3 regions of the Bacillus thuringiensis genome follow, and region 2 is predicted to be linked to each of the others. Evidence: riboswitches for the same ligand, from Rfam matches in the RefSeq annotation. Region 2 holds a riboswitch; each other region holds the start of a gene.

Region 1 (3,290 bases), on a different replicon from region 2:
TATGCTTAATAACAGCTTTATCTATTAAGTTTTTCAATCCAGTTTGATAGAAACTATTTAAATAGGCAAATTGCAAGACGCGATTACATTCATTTCCACTAGGATCTAAGTGACGAACAAGGACAACTTTATCTTCTGTTAAAGTTCCGGTTTTATCTGTACAAAGAATGTTCATAGCACCTAAGTTTTGAATAGAATTTAGTTGTTTTACAATTACTTTTTGTTTAGACATGTTAACGGCACCTTTAGCTAAATTAGCAGTTACAATCATTGGTAACATTTCTGGTGTAAGACCAACAGCAACTGCAATAGCGAAGAAGAAAGCTTCTTGCCAATCTCCTTTTGTGAATCCATTAATGAGAAGGACAATAGGCGCCATAATAAGCATGAATGTAATTAAGAGCCAGCTTACTTTGTTTACACCTTTATCAAAGCTTGTTTCTACACGCTTTCCGATTACCTTATTTGCTAAAGAGCCGAAATACGTATCGGTACTTGTTGAGATGACAACAGCTTTTGCGCTACCACTTACAATATTTGTTCCCATGAAACAAAGGTTTTCCATATCGAGTGGATTGTAATTTTTTTTCATGTTTTTCGGTAAGATATGCTTATTTTCTGTATGGTAGCAGTGTTCGTATTTTTCTACAGGAAGTGCTTCCCCTGTTAAAGAAGATTGATTAACAAATAAATCTTTAGCGGATACAATACGCACATCAGCTGGAACGATATCACCTGCTGAAAGGGAAATAATATCGCCAGGTACAAGTTCCTCAATTGGAATTTCTGTTGTGTAATTTCGATTTAAATTCGTTACATTTTTTATTTCATGTACAAATCCATTTATTCTAAATACACTCGCAGTTGTTCGAACCATAGCTTTTAACTTATCGGCAGCTTTTTGAGAACGAAATTCTTGGGAAAACCGAATCGTTGCACTAAGTAGTACCATTGCAGATACGACAATTGTTCCTTGTATGTCATCTGTGAAAAAGGAGAGTGCTCCAAGAGCTAATAAAACGAAAATAAATGGATTTTTAAATGCCGACAGAAATTGAATGTACCACGGCGCCATTTTATTATGAGCTATTTCGTTCGGACCATATAAAGAAAGTCTACGAGACGCTTCTTGTTTAGATAATCCATCTTGTGTTGTTTCTAAAAGTTTTAATGCAGAGCTTACATCTTGTGTTGCAACCTCCACTAACAATTCGTTATTTGTTTTCATGCTATCTTGCTCATAAGCATGCTTTGTTTCTTGTCTTTGTAAATTAAACATTGGTAGTTCCTCCTCTGTCATGAAGGAGGAAACAATCTGTTACCTAACTATTTGAAATGGTGAGGAACAGTTTCTTTCCTACCTACATGATGAAATATGAATGTAAAACGTATGGGTATCTGGGCCGAATCATCAATTGCCAACTGTTCCTCACCTCCGTACAATTTAGTAGTTTCTGAATATGCTATGTTTGTTTCATAGTAAGGTGCATAGATACGTAAAAAGACCTTTACTCAAAACGAGTAAAGGTCTGAATTCGCAGTTAAAAGAGTCCACAACAAAGACTGTTAGTAGACATAAATAAAAACAGTTTTTGTGTGTGACAAAATATATGCACCTCTCCCTCGTTGAGTTTTAGCACTGTATAGCATAGGTACTGAAACCAGCTACGTTAAGAAAGGCCTTCATTCCGACCTTTCCTGTTGACCCATTGGCGTCTCTCGACATTTTTGGGCAGCAGCGTTTCTCTATACAGGAGCCTCACCTAACAGAGACCATATTCAATTACATGTTGAATGTTAGCACTGTAAAATCGTAGTGTCAATATCTTTTTTATCTGTGTTTTTAAAATATTAAATGGATTTATAATAGATATATGGGATGAAATGCATGATATTAATTATAAATAATGTGGAAAATAAATATTTTTATAAGAGGGGAATTTGTAATGGTACCACAAAATTTTATTATAAATATTGAGAATCAAAAGTGGTTGTTTAATGAGCAGGAAGATTTATGTTCTCATGGAGAAATATATTTAAATGTGGCTGGAACGATTATTACGCAGACAGGTATGGATGAGGAATGGGGAATAAGTGAATCAGCTTTAGCTCTGTTACGAACTTTAGATAAAGAATATATTTGTGATATTGAAAATGAAGAGGGGCTTATTTTGCACGGATGTGGCACTATGCTCATGTTAGGATGCCCAATTTCAATTCATTGGACTATAAACCATATAGGTGAAAATGTGGTTTTAAAGGATTTTGTCAAAGTTATTTCTACTGATCAAGAGGCTATATACTATGAAGGGCTTCATATAGAAGTAAATGAAAATGAATATAGAAAACAAATTGTTTCTTTTGCGCTACAAGCAAAAGAATTATTCAATAAATCAAGTGAAAAGGTAATTTTAGATGAGTTTGATCAAAGTATGTATACAGACTTTTGGACGGAATATAATCATTTGCTAAATAAGTATAAATAAAAAAAGCACTGTAACCAGTGCTTTTTTATTATAGATTACGAGATTGTAGGGTTTTCAAAAATAACAATCTCTGAACTGTTTGTAGTTGAAACGCGTTGGGCGTAATATGTTAAAGCTGAAGAAATATATGCTGGTAACGTATCATTTGTATGTGATGTTGTATATTCATGGATTAATTCCTTTAAAGTTGTCCATTCTAATTGTGCTGGGTGATCAGACACGAAAGAACTTACCCAGCGATCAAATGAAGATGAAAAATCAGTTTGTAAACGAAATACTTCTTTCATAATAAAACGCTCCCTTAAAATGTAGTATAATCATTTTAACACAAAACACGAACGATTGCTAAATTTTTTAAGTATAACGTTCGTGTTATATAGTTGTCTAGATGATTGGTTATGTAAATTCAATTTGCCATTTGAAATAACATTCCGTAAGATGAGAGATAGAGTATATTTAGAGCTGGAGGAAAGAAAGTGGAATTTGTATTTTTAGGAACTGGTGCAGGTGTTCCTTCAAAAGGAAGGAACGTTTCAGCAATTGCTTTACAATTGTTAGAAGAACGAGGACAAACTTGGTTATTTGATTGTGGCGAGGCCACGCAACATCAAATATTACATACATCTGTACGTCCGCGCCGCATTGAAAAAATATTTATTACGCATTTACATGGCGATCATATTTTTGGATTGCCTGGTTTATTAGGTAGCCGTTCATTTCAAGGAGGAACTACGCCTTTAACGGTGTATGGACCGAAAGGAATTAAACAATTTATTGAAGTGGCATTATCGGTAAGTACGACAC
Region 2 (3,290 bases):
CAACTTCAGCTTGTACTGAAATTACCTCTTGAATCATAATAGTAGATAATATCTCTTCATCTGCTGCTAGTAATAACTCATGTATGGAAACGATTCCCTCAAGATAACCATGACTATCAAGAACATAACTATAAGATATTGATTCTACATTTTCAGAATGTTCCCTAATGTACTTCAATGTCATTTTTACTGACCAATTTCCTCTAACTGCAACAAAATCACTTGTGACAAGACTTCCTGCCGTTTCAGGTTTGAAATTCATCAATTTTTTCACGTTATGTTTTGTGATTTTATCTAGATACGCCATTAATTTAGCCTGTTTTTCCGGATGAACCGCTAGCAGTAAATCTACTAATTCATCAATCGGTTGTAAATTTAGTAACTTTTTAGCTTTGTTTTCAGATAAGTGAATTAAGATATTATATTTTTCTTCTGCACTCATATATTGAAGAATTTTAGAGCTTTTTAATACAGGAATCGTATTTAGCAATATGACTTGATCTTCAATTGAAAACTCTTTTACTTCTTGTGCAATATCATACGATGGATGACGTAAAACTTTCTCTGCATCCAAGTTATTTTTGGTTATAAGTAATTCCTTTAATAATTTCTTCATGTTAACTCCTCCTCATATTGCTAAGGGAGACTCTAGAGTTTCATGAGTGGTTTTGTTTTATTTTATCTGTCTTAAATTTTTTATTAGAGCAATAATAGTTACATTGCAATCAATTCATTAGTTAGAATTACCTCCTTTTTGAATATAGACAAGATAAAAATAAATAAAATTAAACAGAAAAACCTTTACTCAAAAAGGAGTAAAGGTTTTTTCACAATACAAATAAATGAATATTAAGACAGCTCTACCAAAATCACAGAGGTGCCTTTCTATCAAATCGTATACCACTCCCTCGTTGAGTTTTAGCACTGTATAGCATAGGTTTTTATAACCAGCTACATTAAGAAGGGCCTTAATCCGACCGTTCCTGTTGACCCATTGGCGTCTCTCGACATTTTTGGGCAGCAGCGTTTCTCTATACAGGAGCCTCACCTAACAAAGTTTATTGAATTACTTCAAAATTTAAACCAGAATTTAATATTTGTCAACTGACTTTCAATTCCATTCATAAAAAATCTTTTATAGAAAATGAAATTATATTTTATTATAAATTTAAAATTCCCCTTAAAAAACATAAAATTCAAATAGATTTAATTCGAAGAAACGTTATAAAACTTATGAAACTTATTGTTTTTAATCAAATTCCAACTTTATAACAAATGATAAATAATTAGTCATTCTGTATATCAAAAGAACATTCTAAAAAAATCTTCTTTTATAATTAAAATCTTCTTTACTGTTTATCAAATTTATGTGGTTAAACTACTTAATCAAACGATACACTACAAGTCAAAAATATGTACTTATACGGAATGATTACATACATTTTCTCTTATCATTTCTCAAAGGACTATAAAGCAATAAAATAAATAAAATTAGCAATAGGGTTGCTTGACAAGCAAAAAAAATATATTTATGCTTGCTACACGAAACAAACACATAAAATTTATATTGCTGGACCTGTTAGGTGAGGCTCCTATACAAACACAGGCTATTGCCCAAAAATGTCGAAAGACGCCAATGGGTAGAACAGGAATTGTCGGATTAAGGCTCTTCTTAAGATAGCTAAGTATTGAATTTTCATTACTTTACGTTGTATAGTGCCAAAGCTCTACTAGGGGGAGAAAAGCCTTATTTAGTCATGCCATTTTGAATCCTCCTAGTATGTAACTAGGGGGATTTTTGTATAAGAAAACAGTGTGTAAGCGATAAAATCCTCCTAAACAAAAGTCATATTTAGTAATTGACGAGAACAAGATTCTATTCATTAGCAAATGTAATATTATGTTTTGTTTTAAATCAGGAGGATATTAAAATGAAAAAAATATTAAAACTCGATTATCTATTGCTCCTCCCTCTATTCATAACATGTACTTTAGGTATTATCATGATGTATAGTGCGAGCTCCATTGTCGCTGTCCAACATTACGGTTATAACAGTAGACACTTTGTTGATTCTCAATTAACAAAGCTATTTTTAGGAACAATAGGGTTAATAGTTTGTGCTATTCTCCCATATGATATATGGAAAAAACGGATAGTCTCTATTTGTATTATGGTTGGGGGGATTTTTTTATTAATTATGGTTTTATGGAAAGGAAAAGTGGTAAATAATGCTCAATCATGGATTTTTGGAATACAGCCAGCTGAATTTCTAAAATTAGGAACAATACTTGTAACAGCCCGTTTTTTTGCATTACGACAAGAACAAGCTAAAAATAGCTGGAGTGGTATCGGAAAACTTGTATTATTTTTAGCTACAATTTTTTTTCTTATCTTTAAACAACCAAATTTAGGATCAGCACTTTTAATATTAGGTATAGGTTTTAGTATATTTCTTTGCTCAGGAATAAATATAAATCTACTAATCAAAAGAACTACCATCGGTTCTGTTTTATGGTTACCTATTTTATATTTTTTGATTCAATGTAGTTTATCAGAAGTTCAAAAGACACGTATTACTACGATTTTCAATCCCTTTGTTGATGCACAAGGAAATGGATACCAGCTTGTAAATTCTTTTATTGCCATTGGCTCTGGAGGAATCACTGGACGTGGGTTTGGAAATAGTATACAAAAAACAGGCTATCTTCCGGAACCACACACTGATTTTATAATGGCAATAGTTTCTGAAGAACTAGGGTTTATTGGTGTATTTATTCTATTGGCTGGAGTTTTGACTATAGTACTTCGCGCCTTAAAAATTGCACAATTATGTGTAAATCCATTCGGTAGTTTTATAGCAATTGGTATAGGATGTATGATAGGTATGCAATCTATTGTAAATTTAGGTGGTATCACAGGACTATTCCCTCTTACAGGTACTCCATTTCCATTTGTAAGTTTTGGTGGAAGCTCTTTAATGGTCAATTTAATAGCAATGGGAATGTTAATTAATATTTCAATTTTCAATAAAATAAAATAATTAGGATATGTTTTATGTAACTGAATTCAGAGAGGTTTTATCCATCTTGCCTTAAACAAAGGATAAAATGGAGCTTTCTGTTGCAGGTAAAACATCAGCCCTCTTGATTTACTATCGTTATGGAGCTCAATCCCTTCAACCATTTGGCTTTCGGCCCGCCACCTAACTGTCTACGCTTAAAGACTAACGTTACCTTTAGCCCTTCAAGACTCGCTACGAGCGAATCGCTAGTTCTTACTCGACGGGAAT
Region 3 (3,290 bases), on a different replicon from region 2:
AATCTTCGTACGCTGCGCTTTTGTTAATGATTCTACATTTTCTAGTACAGCGGATACTGTTCCGTGCTCTTGAATAAGCTTATACGCTGTTTTTTCACCGATACCTTTTACACCTGGATAATTATCACTTGTATCTCCCATGAAAGCTTTTGCATGGACGATTTGCCACGGCTCTACACCTTTTTCTTCCATGATTTTCTCCGGTGTGTAATATTCGTAATTTCCAATTCCTTTACGCAGAAGCATAACTGTAACGTTCTTATCAACAAGTTGAAGTAAATCTGTATCACCAGTTAAAATATAAACTTCAGCTTCATTGCAATATTGTTTTGCAAGCGTACCGATACAATCATCGGCTTCGTAGCCTTTCATACCGATAACTGGAATGGATAATTTCGCAGTCATTTCTTGCACTAAATCAAATTGAGGAATTAATTCTTCTGGTGGCGCTGCACGATTTGCTTTATAATTCGAGAACGATTCTGTTCTAAATGTCGTACTTCCCATATCCCAGCATGTAACGATATGTGTTGGTTCGATCGCTTGCGTAGCTGTTAACAAGTGTTTCATATAACCATGAATCCCGTTCGTAGGGGTTCCATCTTGTCGTTTCATAAATTGTCCGTAGACACTTGTTGCGTAAAAAGCACGAAATAATAGTGCCATACCATCAACTAATAATACTTTTTTCATAATTCCTCTCCTATTAAAAAAATAATAACCTCACGTTATCACGTAAGGTTATATAAATAGATTACCATTCTACGTTTTTGCTCAACTTTGTCTATTATACATGGTTTTTGTATATTTAGCACCATTAACACATTAAGACATCCTACTACAACAAGTATGCAATATGCCTGAATACGTATTTTTCCCAGTAGAAACAACGACAGCCTTTGCATTTCCACTAACAATATGCGAACCTTTAAAACATACATTTTCAAGCTCAAGTGGATTATAATCTTTCATCCGTTTTAATGGAATAAATCGTTTACGTTCAAGGTGATAGCAGCTTTCAAACTTCTCTATACTCGCTTCGTTTCCCGTTAACACAGACTCATTCACTAATAAATCATCTGCATAAATAATACGTACATCAGCTGGCACAGCATCTCCAGCCGAAAGAAAAATCATATCTCCAGGTACAAGTTCTTGCACTGGTATCTCCATCATTTTCAGTTCACTATTTAGCCCTGTACTACTAGAACATTCTACTCTAGATACAGTAATCGTTTCACGTTGTAATTCATCACACACACGTTGTTTTGAAAAACCTGGAATCATGCCACCAAGCTTCATCATTACTTCTGCAAGAATTGCTCTTTTTGAAGTTAGTTCGTTTCGGCCATATACTTGAATACGTTTTTGCGCCTCTTTCATTGATAGTCCGTCTCTTGTTGTTTTAAAATATGCAAATACAGATTTTACATCTCTTGTTGCAATTTCAATTAATAAATCTTTATTTTTTTGGAGCATTGTTTGTTCTTTTATTGATTTTTTATTTAGTTTATATGACGTGTTACCCACAGTTTTGTTTGCATATAACATATTATCGTCTCCTCCTTTACAACATAGGAAGAAACGCTTTGTTTCTCAATTTATCCACTTTGCTGTGAAAGTGTCTAGCGCTTTATAAACGCTACATTGTGATAAATATAGAGGGAGGAACAAATCGTTTCCTGCCTACATCATATATTTTTGATTTGAAGTATATGGGTAACGGAACCGAGTCAGAATTTGACATGCTCCTCACCTCCTCGTTTAATTTTATATTTTATACTATGATATTACTCATAGCTTGGTAACAAAAAAGACCCCTACCCTTAAGAGAGTAGTGGCCATTACATACACAAATAAACGATTTCTAATATAATTAGAAATCTACGGACCTCTCCCTCGCCGAGTTTTAGCACTGTATAGCATAGGTACATTACCAGCTACGTTAAGAAAAACCTTAATTCGATCATTCCTGTTGACCCATTGGCGTCTCTCGACATTTTTGGGCAGTAGCATTTCTCTATACAGGAGCCTCACCTAACAGAGACTTATTTTCATTACATTGAAAATGTTACTCTTATTTAAATTAGATGTCAACAGTAGCCTACAATTTTTTCAAAAGGTATGGCAAACTAACGTATATAAAGTGAAACTTTAATCAGTGGGGGTTTTGTTCATCCCCCACTGATTATTAGCCCTCACCAATCGGGCTGCCCGGCAAATAGCGGGATAAAATAAAAAACTTTACGTTTAAACGTAAAGTTTTTAATAAGTTATACAACCAGCGATTACAATCCCAATTGAAAGCGATAAAAACATAAGAAAAAGACCGACTGCTTGATTATCTTCTTCGAGACTTTTGTTTATATTAAAGCGTGGTGTAAGCCACTCAGCTAAATAAAAGACGATAATTTGAGCCAAAATCCCAACTGCTCCCCACGAAATCATATCAAGAAGTGAAATTGAATTAGCTGCTGTCGAATATAAAACAATAGCTAACCCAAGTAATCGTCCTCCAAGCACATAGCTTACCGCCTTATTCCCTTGAGCCATTAACTTAAATTCCTTAACTTTCGTTGTCACTTCCATCAAGAACAGACCAATACATAAAAGTCCGAGTGTTACTGCTAGATATAATAAAAAATTAATCATTTTTTCCCCCTCCTTTTTATACCTACCGGTAAATAGTACGATTCATTTCCTGTAATCTTTTCTCCCGCGCGAATACCGATACTACTCGCTTTTCCAGCAATTAAAAACGAACCAAACACATACGACAGTTTCTCCATCCCTTTTTCTGTTTCCAAGGATACGACTGGAAGTTCTATATACTTTTGAAATATCGGCAGTGACGCTTTATACGTTTGGTGTGCATTTTGAAGCATAATATTTTCGTCTTTATCGCGAATCGTAATTGTATCTCCTTCTCTCCCAAATGAAGGTTTTTGAACGAAAGAACCTTTTCCTAAAAATAAATCTGGTTCTAAATATGTAGGTAACATATATTCTTTAATCCACTGTTGTTCCTCATTTGTATAAAAGGCCTCTTCTTCTGCTAACCCCCAAATAAGACACTGAATTGATTTTGGCTGAAGTAAAAATGCTGACAAAGGATTTATTATAAAAAGCTTTCCGGCTTTTACAAGTTGTAACAGTTCCACACCTACCAAATCTCCTGTTTCAGGATCTTGATCCTCAATTAAATCTTCTATCGGATATGTTTGGCGATATAAAACATCAATCTTCGCCCCATCTTTATCGACTAGAGCATCTTTCGTAATTCTAAGTTC

What was found. A riboswitch is a leader RNA that binds a small molecule or an ion and turns the genes downstream of it on or off. The one in region 2 is predicted to bind magnesium.
Region 1: another riboswitch for magnesium. It lies ahead of mgtA (magnesium-translocating P-type ATPase); the one in region 2 lies ahead of AC241_RS28025 (FtsW/RodA/SpoVE family cell cycle protein).
Region 3: another riboswitch for magnesium. It lies ahead of AC241_RS08310 (P-type ATPase actuator domain-containing protein); the one in region 2 lies ahead of AC241_RS28025 (FtsW/RodA/SpoVE family cell cycle protein).

Annotation. Positions count from the first base shown of each region.
Region 1 covers NZ_CP012099.1:3,997,172-4,000,461, reverse strand. Annotated here, with positions in the region: gene mgtA (magnesium-translocating P-type ATPase) at 1-1,279, opposite strand, end outside; M-box (ykoK) riboswitch at 1,611-1,778, opposite strand; gene AC241_RS20500 (hypothetical protein) at 1,947-2,486, shown strand; gene AC241_RS20495 (DUF3932 family protein) at 2,522-2,773, opposite strand; gene rnz (ribonuclease Z) at 2,963-3,290, shown strand, end outside.
Region 2 covers NZ_CP012100.1:179,255-182,544, forward strand. Annotated here, with positions in the region: gene mgtE (magnesium transporter) at 1-616, opposite strand, end outside; M-box (ykoK) riboswitch at 898-1,063, opposite strand; M-box (ykoK) riboswitch at 1,569-1,745, shown strand; gene AC241_RS28025 (FtsW/RodA/SpoVE family cell cycle protein) at 1,932-3,041, shown strand.
Region 3 covers NZ_CP012099.1:1,566,652-1,569,941, reverse strand. Annotated here, with positions in the region: gene AC241_RS08315 (5'-3' exonuclease) at 1-693, opposite strand, end outside; gene AC241_RS08310 (P-type ATPase actuator domain-containing protein) at 826-1,551, opposite strand; M-box (ykoK) riboswitch at 1,887-2,052, opposite strand; gene AC241_RS08305 (DUF350 domain-containing protein) at 2,266-2,652, opposite strand; gene AC241_RS08300 (glutathionylspermidine synthase family protein) at 2,649-3,290, opposite strand, start outside.